One region of the Pseudalkalibacillus sp. NRS-1564 genome, then DNA from elsewhere that is predicted to be linked to it. Evidence: riboswitches for the same ligand, from Rfam matches in the RefSeq annotation. Region 1 holds a riboswitch; the other holds the start of a gene.

Region 1 (5,749 bases):
CCTGTCATCTGGACAAGCTACTCGTACAATCTGACAACCAGCTTCTTCAAGACGATTGATTTCAGCAACTGTTGCTTCCACATCGTGAGTTTTGGTTGTTGTCATACTTTGAATAATAACTTCATCGTTACCGCCTATTGTTAAAGGACCTACTTTAACAGGTCTAGTTTGACTACGGTGGGTAATTTCATTCATGCGAAAATCGCTCCTTTTACATGTAGGATTGCTTACCTCATGATTTAGATCGCTTTTATATACTCCCTTGTAGGGAATAAGACTCATCTGTAATACTATCCCATTGTAGCAACTTTAGAGAGCTATTGACAAGAAATAATCATTGAGCAGATGTTTGGTCATAAGTTGGTATCCTATATTCTTTCCCAATTTGTATAAGAGTTGGATGAATTTTATTTAATGTTTCAAAATCGTGAACGACCGTTTCAATCGGAACCGGTATTGAGCCGTTCGCTTTTTCTACTAAAGAAAGAACAGTATCGCCAGCATTTATTTTATAAACCACATAGGGAGAGTTTTTTTCAGGTGACCCCACTTCGACTGCTTCTGATACTTCTGAAATAGCTCTGTTATTTGTAAGAGTTCCTGTTGTTAAATCATAATAAGTTGTATGAAGGACAAGCAGAAATAGGGAACTTAACAATAGTTTTCGCATCTCTCGCAACTCCTTCAGAATGATTTCCTTTGTACTACGATATGCTTGTCCTTCCATGATATGACAGATTTCCTAGTTAATTATCTTTTCTTTCGATCGAGTGTCGAGTAGAATATTAAGAGATGGGGAGATTAACTGAGTTACTCTTCATTAGAGCCCCACGTTAAAAGGAGACCAAAAACATGCTTAAAAAAGGATTGCCGTTTTTATTGTCGATGGTGTTAATGATGTCTATTATTCCTATGGTGGCACAAGCGGATGCGAGCGTCGGTGATGTCATCGTTACACTTGGTGAAGATCTATCTGAAGAGCAAAAACAGAAGCTAGTTGATGAAATGGAAGCTCCGGAAAATGCAATGACGGTAACGGTATCAAATGAAGAAGAGCATAAATATCTTGGGAATTATATAAGTAAAGCGCTAATCGGTACCCGCGCCTTATCTTCTTCTTCCATAACCATTGGTGAAAAAGATGCTGGTTTAAGCGTTGACACAAAAAATATTAATTGGGTAACAGATGAAATGTACGCAAATGCTTTAATAACAGCTGGAGTAAAAGATGCTGATGTTTATGTGACAGCACCAATGGAGGTTTCAGGTACGGCTGCATTAACTGGTTTAATCAAAGCTTATGAGTTAAGCACAGATGAAGTGATACCTGAGGAGCAAAAACAAGTAGCAAATGAAGAGCTTGTCACTACTGCAAAATTGAGCGATAGTATTGGCGCAGATAAAGCAACAGAGCTAATGACTAAGATTAAGGATGAAATTGCTACAAACCCACCTGAGACGGAAGATGATTTAAGAACAGTTATTAAACAAATTGCTAACGATTCAGGTATTGAATTGACTCAAGATGAGTTGGATGGTCTTGTTGCACTGTTTAATCGAATGAAAAATCTTGATATTGATTGGGATCAAATGAAGAGTCAGTTGCAGAACGCGAGAGAAAACCTGGACGAGTTTTTAAATAAAGACGAGACACAGTCATTTATTCAAAAAATCATTGATTTCTTTATTGCGATTATTGATGGAATAAAAGGGGTATTTCAATCGTAAGGTGACAAGTGACTGAAACTTTCTTCCCTTTTGAACGTATAAGAGAAGAAGGAAAAGGAGGGAGCGAGGATGGAGATTCTATCTTTGCCAGCAGTTGGCTTTCTTATCGTTTTACTTAGCGTGCTATTCTTGTTTGCTGAGTTACTTGTCCGTGTAAAAGGTATTTTTGGATTGATCGGAATACTATTGCTCACATTTTATTTTAGTTTCCATCTTACTTCTTTATCATCAATTCTCTGGATGGGACTTGTGTTTGCTGTTGGTTTAGGCTTAGTTATTCTTGATGGGAAATTACTCAATGATGGTACATTTGGTTTGATTGGATTAATTATGATGGTTACAGCCGTAGCCATTCCTTCTCCGACTTTCCTTTATGGCCTTCTCGTTTCTAGTGGTTTTTTAATTGGTACGGCTGCTTCATTCCTGTTTTTGCGTGTTTTCCCCGCACGTTCTATGTGGACGAAAATGACGTTAAAGGATCGGTTAAGCAGTGAAATGGGGTATAATTCCATGAACGCTGAGTATAAGAATTTAGTTGGAGAATCGGCTATGACAATTACTCCATTTCGACCAAGTGGAACAATACAAGTCAATGAGAAAAAGTACAGCGCCATTTCTGTTGGAAGTTGGATCGACAAGGATACGGCAGTAGTTATTACGTCTGTAGATGGTACGCGTATCTTAATAGAAGAGAAAAAAGAAGAAAGTAAACGTCATCCAATTTAAAAATGGTCCCCGAGTCATAGATTCGGGGTTTTTTTCATATTCTTTTCTAATCCCTTTATCCCGATCTCTAAACTAGGGTTGACATATTGTTAGATAATAGTTAAGATTTAGAAAATAACTTATCAAGAGAGACCGAGGGACTGGCCCGTTGACGTCCAGCAACCTGCCTGATTGGCAAGGTGCTACTTCCAGCAAAATGGAGTCCATTTTGGAAGATAAGGTGAATTAAGGTAACCTGATCTGTCTTTCCAATTTGGGAAGGCTTTTTTCATTTATAAGCTTCTCCTCATGATTATTACGACTAAGGGAGGTTGCATGATGGGAACGAAAGACCAGAATTTTTCAGACGTTGCTGTACGTATAGAACGAATGCTAAGTTCGTTAAAATTTGGGTCAATTACGCTTGTTGTTCAAGATGGGAAAGTTGTTCAACTTGAAAGAAAAGAAAAAGAACGACTTTAATATTGGCGCTGACTAGAGAAACTAGAGGCGGTTCTAACCCTAAAGGTTAGAACCGCCTCTTTTTTTAAACTTTTAAATATATTTCCTTGATCGGAATTGGGAGGGTTAGAAATGAATTGGTTCTATAATAATTGGTCGGGTAAGGAACCTGAATTCGACGTTGAATCAGAAACGAAAGGGGCTCTTGAAGTTCTGGAGTGGGCGTATCAAATATACCAAGATGATATTGTATATGCTTGTAGTTTCGGTGTTGAGGGTGTCGTTCTAATTGATTTGATTTCCCGGGTAAACCAGAACGCGAAGATTGTTTTTCTGGATACAGGTCTCCATTTTGATGAGACTTATGAGCTAATTAATAAAGTGAAAGCTAAATATCCATCTCTAAATATTAAGTTAAAGCAACCAAAGGAGTCGGTCGAAGAACAGGCATTAAGTAAAGGGGATGCTCTATGGGAGCGAGACCCGGGACAGTGCTGCAACTTGAGGAAAATCATACCATTGCATGAAGAATTAGATCATGTAAGTGCATGGATCTCAGGTTTAAGGAGAGAGCAGTCGCCACTCAGACAAAAGACAAATTATTTCAATAGAGATGATAAGTTTCAGTCGATTAAGGTTTGTCCACTTATTCATTGGACATGGAAAGATGTTTGGAGGTACGTGTACGAAAAGGATTTACCATACAATTCTCTTCATGATAAAGGGTACCCAAGTATAGGATGTGCGGTATGCACTGAAAGAGTATTGGAAGGTAGTGATTCTAGAGCTGGGAGATGGGCAAATCAGGAAAAAACGGAATGCGGCTTGCATTTTGATTCAGCACCAAATCGGTGACGGTCATGACAACCCTAGTTATTACAGTGGCTCTCTTTTTTGCTATGAATATTGGGGCTAGTGGAGCTGCGGCATCGATGGGAGTGGCTTACGGGGCTGGAGCGATTAAAAGAAGAAGCGTAGCACTGAGTGTTTGTGCGATTGGGATTGTTGGTGGTGCCACATTAGGTGGAGGTAATGTTATTAAAACAATGGGGAGTGGCATTATACCTTCTTCCGTACTCAGTCTAAAGGTTATCTTGATTATTTTTATTTCAGCTACAACAGCGCTCTTTCTAGCAAATATGATGGGGATTCCATTATCAACAAGTGAAGTTACTGTGGGCGCAGTGGTAGGAGTTGGTATTGCTTACCGTGCTTTGTACTTTCAGAATGTGATGTTCATTATGTTGTTGTGGATCGTTATACCGGTTATTGCTTTTGCGACAGCTCTCAGTGTTGGGAAAATTTTTGGTCTTTTAAAACAAAGAATCAATCTTACTTCAAAGTGGCAAAAGCCACTCACCATTTTTTTAATTGTAGCCGGTTTTCTAGAAGCCTTTTCAGCGGGAATGAATAACGTCGCAAATGCGATTGGACCGCTAGTTGGAGCGGGAGTTTTATCCCTTTCTCACGGCGCATTTTTTGGGGGAGCTTTTGTTGCTTTAGGTGCTTTAGTTTTTGGTAAACGTGTCATTGAAACGAATGGTTATCGCATCACAAAATTTTCACTTGGTGAAGGTTGTGCTATATCAGGTACGAGCGCTGGACTTGTGATTGGAGCTTCCTTATTTGGGATTCCGGTGCCGCTTACCCAGATTACCACCTCATCGATCATTGGTATCGGAACTGCTAAAGATGGATTTCAGCTTTGGCAGAAAGATGTCATTACGCGAATGATTAAAGTTTGGGCAGTTTCACCGGTTTTTTCTTTAGTTATTTCTTATAGTATGATCAAACTTTTTTTTAGAAAGTGATTTATATACATTAATTGCAATTGGCAGCGTTATTCTAGCGACGCTTGGGTCAGGAAGTTTAATTCGATCGATTCGCTCTCAAAAGAGAACATTACAAGACGAAGGAAGCTTATAATAAATTCAATTTGGAGGGATTAAGATGGCAACAATTAACGCGCATGGAGGAACATTGATTAACCGTTACAAACCTAATACTGAAATTGATGGAATTATTCAAGAAATTGAGTTAGACGCTACTGCGTTAAGTGATCTGGAATTAATCGGAACAGGAGCGTATAGTCCGTTAACTGGTTTTCTTAATGAAAATGAGTATACGTCAGTCGTTCATCACCTCAAATTAGAAAGCGGGTTGCCATGGAGCATTCCTATTACGTTGCCAGTTACGCACGAACGAGCTGCTGAGATCGCAATTGGTGATAAAGTGAAGTTAACTAATAATGGGACTGTGTACGGCACAATAGAAGTGGAATCCAAATATACTCCTGATAAGGGAGTGGAGGGGCGCCACGTGTATTTAACAGAGGACAGTGAACATCCAGGAGTGAAAAAAGTTTACGATAGACCAGATGTTTACATTGGTGGACGAATTACGCTTATTAAAAGAACCGAAAAAGGCAAGTTTGACCGCTATCATTATGATCCATCTGAAACAAGAGAGTATTTTGAACGTCAGGGCTGGAAGAAAGTTGTAGGATTTCAAACAAGAAATCCGGTTCATCGAGCGCACGAGTATATTCAAAAGACCGCACTTGAAACAGTGGATGGCTTGTTCTTGAATCCTCTTGTAGGTGAAACCAAATCAGATGATATACCAGCAGAAATTCGAATGGAAAGTTATGAAGTTCTACTTAAGAACTATTACCCTGAAGATCGTGTGCACCTTGGTGTCTTTCCTGCTGCTATGCGCTATGCAGGGCCAAGAGAGGCAATCTTTCATGCGCTTGTTCGAAAAAACTTTGGATGCACACATTTTATTGTGGGGAGAGATCATGCCGGAGTAGGTGATTACTATGGCACTTATGATGCCCAGAGAATCTTTAGTC
Region 2 (5,749 bases), on a different contig from region 1:
CGCCGTCATCTAACGATTTAGAAAGTTCCTGGATAATTAGATGCTTGTATAAGAGGAATTGGTTCCCTTTAATGACGTTTTCAGGGATTGTCCATTTTGGTTTGTTGTCTTTAAAGTCTTTGGAAACAGGTCCATTAGCTTTAGATATTCCTTTTGCAATAGCTAAGTTGATTCCAAGTGGACGGTCAATATCAATTTGATCACAAAGTTGATCGAGAATTTCTTTCCCAGTTCCAGATAAGCTCAGTTTTTTGTTACCCAATTATATTCACACCTTTATTAAGTCAAAGTACCCTTTTCGAATGACCGTGTACTTTTTATCCTCGTCATAATCTAGCATATATTGTTTGTGAGAATGCTCTTTCATGAAGTCGACATAGTCTTTTGTTATCTCTGTGTCTGTTGATAAGATGATGACTTGTTCACTTAACTCTTTGTAGTAATGGTTGATCAAATGGTTTCGATGGAAACTATCCAATCGACCAAGTGGTGTATCAATTACCATTGGAAGAGACAAATCAGATGCTTTTGTTAATGCCCAGATTAGTGCAGAAGAGATCATTTGCATTTCCCCTGCGGAGCGATCCTGAATACTGATTTCCTGCATTTGATCACTGTATAGTTTAACAGTATAAGAGCGAATATCGAATTCAATTTTTCCAAATTCGTATTTCTTTCGGAAGAGTTTTGTTAGCATATTGCTGAATTCTTCTTTAATATAATTTGCTTTTAGCTCTGTCATTTTCTCGATATAACCACTGACAACATTATATAATTTCTTAACTGTCTCGAGCTGATTCACTACATCCTCATAATCACTACCTTGATCATTAAGCCTTGTAAGCTGACTCGTTAATGCAGTTCTTGATTCAGTAGCTTTCTTTAACTTCCTTCTGGTAGATTTAAATCGAACTTCTTTTTCCCCGAGTACTTTGGTTAAATCGTCAATTTGTTTGTTTTCATTTGAAATATCCACTGACTCTGGAGCGTTTCTAAGCTCCGTTTCCAAGCTTTCCAATTGATTTGTTAATCGATCAATTTCTGTTTGCTTTGATGAATATTTTTCCGAACCATTCGATTGAAGGTTAGTAAGGTAGTTAAACGTATTAGTAGATAGGTCATGAAGTTCTTTTGCTTCTTGATTGAATTCTTTTATGTCATTATCCTTCATCCAGATGCCTTCACCAATTTCTTTTATTTGGTTTAATTGCTGTTCATTTAGAGGAGGAGTAATGGTTTCACTCAATAACTTGTTCATAAAGTCATGGTAAGGTGTAAGGGAAGCATTAGCGATTACTCGCTTGTTTTTTAACGCTTGTTCATTTCTTAACTGTTTTTTTAATGTGTTAATTTTCGAGTTGAGGATTGTATTGACGCCTTCATTCAAGAAGAGGTTACGAAACTCAGTTTTCATGTTTTGTAACTTAGCATCTATTGATGATTGGCGTTTGATCAACTCTTCTCTTGATCTAGAATTGTTTTTCAGTTTATCGTTACGTTGATTCTTCACTGTTTCAATCTCGCTCTTTAGCTCATCCAGTTCCTTACTTCTTGTTTCTTTCTTTTCTCGTAAAGTCTGAATTTCATCTTCAACTTTCTCAAGTTCGTTATTAATGTTTGAAAGCTTTGATTTACTTACTGATCTTGATAAATCCTGTTCAAGACTTCGAATCATCTTATCTAAATCATCTAATAACTGGTTGTAGGCCTGCATACCAGTGATTTTATGAATTGCTTCAGTCATTTCGCTGCTGTTTTGTCTTAAGATAATATCTTTAATTTCTTCACCGTCAAAGATGAAGAATGGAGCTGAATGATAAGGAATAATTTTATCGATAAATCGGTTATATACTTCAATGTTATCTATTTGTACCTTCTTACCCTGCCTTATACCAGGTCTTCTAACGAGGATCGAGCGCTCTTCGTGAGTCAGTCGTTTCAAATAGTCAAAGCCCCATCTTACTTTTAATTCCCATTCCTCTTTTTGTTCGGTTTCCAACACCAATGTAACAGAGCAAGATCGCCCGCCCTCTTCGAAGAAGGTATTGTTAATGACGTTTGAGAACAATCTCTTATGTTCGCTCTCAGATATTCCTCTTTTACCAAATAAGACATACAAAATTGCTTTTAGAATAGTGGTTTTACCAGCCCCGTTCAAACCACCTAATAAGATAATGTTTTTGCCTTTTTCACGTTCCTCAGGGGGGATGTAAAGATCCACATCCTGATGACCATAGTAGGTTTTATAGTTATCAAAAACGAGCTTCTTTAAAAGCATTAGCTATCCCTTCTTAAATGAAAGTCTATTAAATCACTATATTCTTTTCGACGAGCTCGATCAGAAACATTTTCATAGGATATTTTTTCAGCTTGTCTAATAATTTGATAAACACCTTTCGTGTTTAAATCATTCTCTTTACATAGTTCATTTAGTATTTCTAATTCTTTCTCTTTAATGTTCATACTTTAGACCCCTTAATATAGAAGTATATCTATAAAACATTTTACTATAAAATAGGAGCTAGAGCCAAGGTGGATACAGTATTTGTAAGAAGTGCCATCTATAGACCTAAGCAATGGGAATACAATGAAATACTATATTTTATTATTGTCCGGGTTCTGTCAAACGCCATCGTAATATTCATGTAGTACATAGTGAAATAGAAAAACTCATCAAAAACAAAAGCAGACCTCAAAATCCAGCTATTGTATTTAAGCAGATCTATGAGTTGCTATCTATAATGTAGATTAATCCAGCAATTCCTTTCCAATTTAGATTGTCTTATATTATTATTAAATTAACTGACAATTCAAAGGGGAGAAGGGAATGCCTACCAACAACAAGCTAGTGAGAGATCGGATTCCAGAGATCATTCGTGCAAACGGGAACAAGTTTCATACCGAAATTCTTGAGGAGGCTGAGTATAAAAAAGAGCTGCAGGTAAAGTTAAAAGAAGAACTACAGGAGTATCTTGAAGCTCAGGAAGATAGTCATGCGGTTGAAGAACTGGCGGATGTGCTTGAGTTGATCTATTCATTAGTTGAGGTGCATCATTCTTCCATTGAAGAATTGGAAGAAGTCCGTAGGGAGAAGAGAGAAATTCGTGGTGGGTTTGATGAGCGGGTTTATTTGATTGATGTGGAGGATTAAATAGGTATGAGTGAAAAGTCTCTGCGGTAGTTTTATCTGATTTTTATTCAAAATGGACAGTTTCCAAATGAAGAAGTAAACTAATACCAACTAAATAAGGTTATCAGGAGTGAACGAGAGTAAGGGCTCACTGACTTCACAGCAACCTGCCAGGCGGTAAGGTGCTCCAACCTGCAAAGCATGGCTTTGAATGATAACGCACGGATAGCGGAGGCTCTTTGTTGCATTCATTTGCGATGAAGGGCCTTTTTTGTTCAATTGTTGAATACCTTGTTTATGAGAATAAGGGGGATGAGTTTGTGAACGTCAATCGATTTGCACGAAGCATCATGGCGAAAAGTTATGAAGGGGAAAGTTTTTTGTTACACGTTGCAGAAGTCATTGAGCGTCAACTTAAGGAGTGGGATGAGGCGTATGAAGTGATCGTGATGAAGTTGATTGACTATGAGGTCGTTGTTAAAAAGGAAAACCGCTCTTATGAACTGTTGCTTACCGAGAAAGCATTGCTTTCCCTTCAACAAAAAGAACCTTATGCGCTGGATCGATATTTGTGGCTGGAATTAGAGAAGCAGGGGCTTCAGATTGTGAGAGGAAATGGGGATTATATTGAGAGTGTGATGTGAGCCAATGTTGATAGAAGAGGATTTTGGCAATTCATTTTGATGATTCGAAATCGTGGATGTTTGGGGATTAGACTTGGAAGCTTTTTAAGAATAAGCTGCAAAACTATTTTTTGAAATGAATAGTGTATTTTTTCTGAATGCTTTTGAAGTTATTTAATGTGGTAAAATTAAACTATTAAAGTAATGGATAATAAAAGTGTTAGAAGAAATTATGGTTCCATTTTTACTCTTTCTTTTGATTTTTTTAACATTACGAAATTTCCCTATTATAGGAGCGTTCTAATATGAAAACGAAAATGAACTATTTCATCTTATTTTTAACGATCATTTTTATAGTTGGTTGTACCAATTTAGAAAAGGCATCCAATAAAGATGCAGAAACAAATACACAAGAAGTAAGTACAGTTGAAACAAATGAAAATAGTGAAAAAGGAGAATCGAACACTACGGTTGTTGATGAGCCAGTAGAAGAGGAAACACCAGACCCAACAGAAGATGAACAGTTCTCAGGATACGAACTTATTGAAGTTGATGGTGGAGATTTGTCTGGACATCGAGAACCTAACGTCGTCGTTGATATTGGGTACGGTGACCGTGAATATTGGGCATTTACGAATGAATACGGACAACTCGTACGTGTCGTTGCTGACGAAATCATTCTACAAGATGATGGTAACGAACCTGTATTATCGTCTGGCAGGTACTATTCTGATGAGGCAAAGGTTCCGGGCGTCGAAAGTGACGTGTTAGACGAAGGACATATTATTGCTGATTCTCTCGGAGGGGTATCGAATGCTTATAACATTACCCCACAAGAGAGTACACTTAACCGACATGGTGATCAAGCTTATATGGAAGACGCGATCCGTAGCGCAGGTGAAGCTACGGATTTCGAAGCCATTATCACCTATTCGGATACGGAAAAGCAGATACCTTCAAGTTATCAGTACACGTATACTTTGAACGGAAATGAGATCGTTGATACATTTGATAATGTGAACCCTGATGAAGTCAACGCATCACTCGGATTAACTGAGAGCGAGCCTGACGATTCAACGCCTTCAGACACAGAGGGTGATATTTCTAGTATTGATACAAATGGTAATGGACAAGTGACGATGATCATTGGTTATATCCTTATATGCGTGATAATGATAATGACGGTATGGTAGGTGAATAAGAGTCTAGAAAAATATAGTAGGTGATACGTAAAGGGTATATCGCTTCGCCGGGACGGTTTTTATGATGCGATATTTCGAAAAAAGGTAGTGGAGCATTAATTATTAGTATAATTGATGCTCCTTTAATTTTGGAGATGGAATCGATAGAACCGTCCCGACGATTCTAAGACTTAACAGAATCGGAGGTTTTTATTGTGAAATCGATAGTTAAGCTCGTTTTCTTATGTATGATTCTCTTTATAGGAGGTTGTCAAATAGGAAATGACAAACCAATCACGAATCCCGAAAAAGTGTCTACTGAAGATTTACCTGATACTAGAGCGATGCAGGATGAATTTACGAGAAGTTTTTTGAAATCAACGGAAGAGGTAGAGGATGGTTATTACTCATTTGTTTCTGGTATTAATCGTTATGAAATGAATTTCCCGAAATCGGGAGTAATCGGTGAAAAGGGTTATTCGAAAGACGAGGGATTTGAACAGCTTTCGATTGGCATTGAAAGTTCATCTTATAATATTGGGATTACTTCTGAGTATATTAGCCATTTAAAAAAAGATAATCTAGAGACGAATATATCTCTTTTAGGTAGCATTGCTGAAGATGTAGATTTTCAACAAATAGACAACGATACGGCTGATCTTCATTATGGGAAATTTAATAGAAAAGATAACTATGGGTATCTAGCGTACGTACAAAACTCGAGAGATACGGGTGGTATTCTTATTTCTTATTACATTCAATGTCTAGAAACCAATAATAGCTGCAAGGATAATAGTAAAGAAGATGAGTTCCTC

Evidence for each region. A riboswitch is a leader RNA that binds a small molecule or an ion and turns the genes downstream of it on or off. The one in region 1 is predicted to bind S-adenosylmethionine.
Region 2: it holds a riboswitch for S-adenosylmethionine, as region 1 does, so the genes downstream of both, ACIFPW_RS13520 (hypothetical protein) here and ACIFPW_RS11240 (YezD family protein) in region 1, are expected to answer to the same signal.

What each region holds. Positions count from the first base shown of each region.
Region 1 is NZ_JBITPM010000019.1:243,268-249,016, forward strand. It holds gene ispG (flavodoxin-dependent (E)-4-hydroxy-3-methylbut-2-enyl-diphosphate synthase) at 1-195, opposite strand, end outside; gene ACIFPW_RS11225 (hypothetical protein) at 335-670, opposite strand; gene ACIFPW_RS11230 (DUF1002 domain-containing protein) at 853-1,728, shown strand; gene ACIFPW_RS11235 (NfeD family protein) at 1,798-2,454, shown strand; SAM riboswitch class I at 2,571-2,676, shown strand; gene ACIFPW_RS11240 (YezD family protein) at 2,773-2,916, shown strand; gene ACIFPW_RS11245 (phosphoadenylyl-sulfate reductase) at 3,028-3,750, shown strand; partial or broken gene ACIFPW_RS11250 (inorganic phosphate transporter) at 3,756-4,821, shown strand; gene sat (sulfate adenylyltransferase) at 4,846-5,749, shown strand, end outside.
Region 2 is NZ_JBITPM010000029.1:4,171-9,919, reverse strand. It holds gene ACIFPW_RS13540 (hypothetical protein) at 1-262, opposite strand, end outside; gene dndD (DNA sulfur modification protein DndD) at 269-2,278, opposite strand; gene ACIFPW_RS13530 (DNA modification system-associated small protein) at 2,278-2,463, opposite strand; gene ACIFPW_RS13525 (nucleoside triphosphate pyrophosphohydrolase) at 2,828-3,151, shown strand; SAM riboswitch class I at 3,249-3,351, shown strand; gene ACIFPW_RS13520 (hypothetical protein) at 3,373-3,774, shown strand; partial or broken gene ACIFPW_RS13515 (DNA/RNA non-specific endonuclease) at 4,059-4,954, shown strand; gene ACIFPW_RS13510 (hypothetical protein) at 5,150-5,749, shown strand, end outside.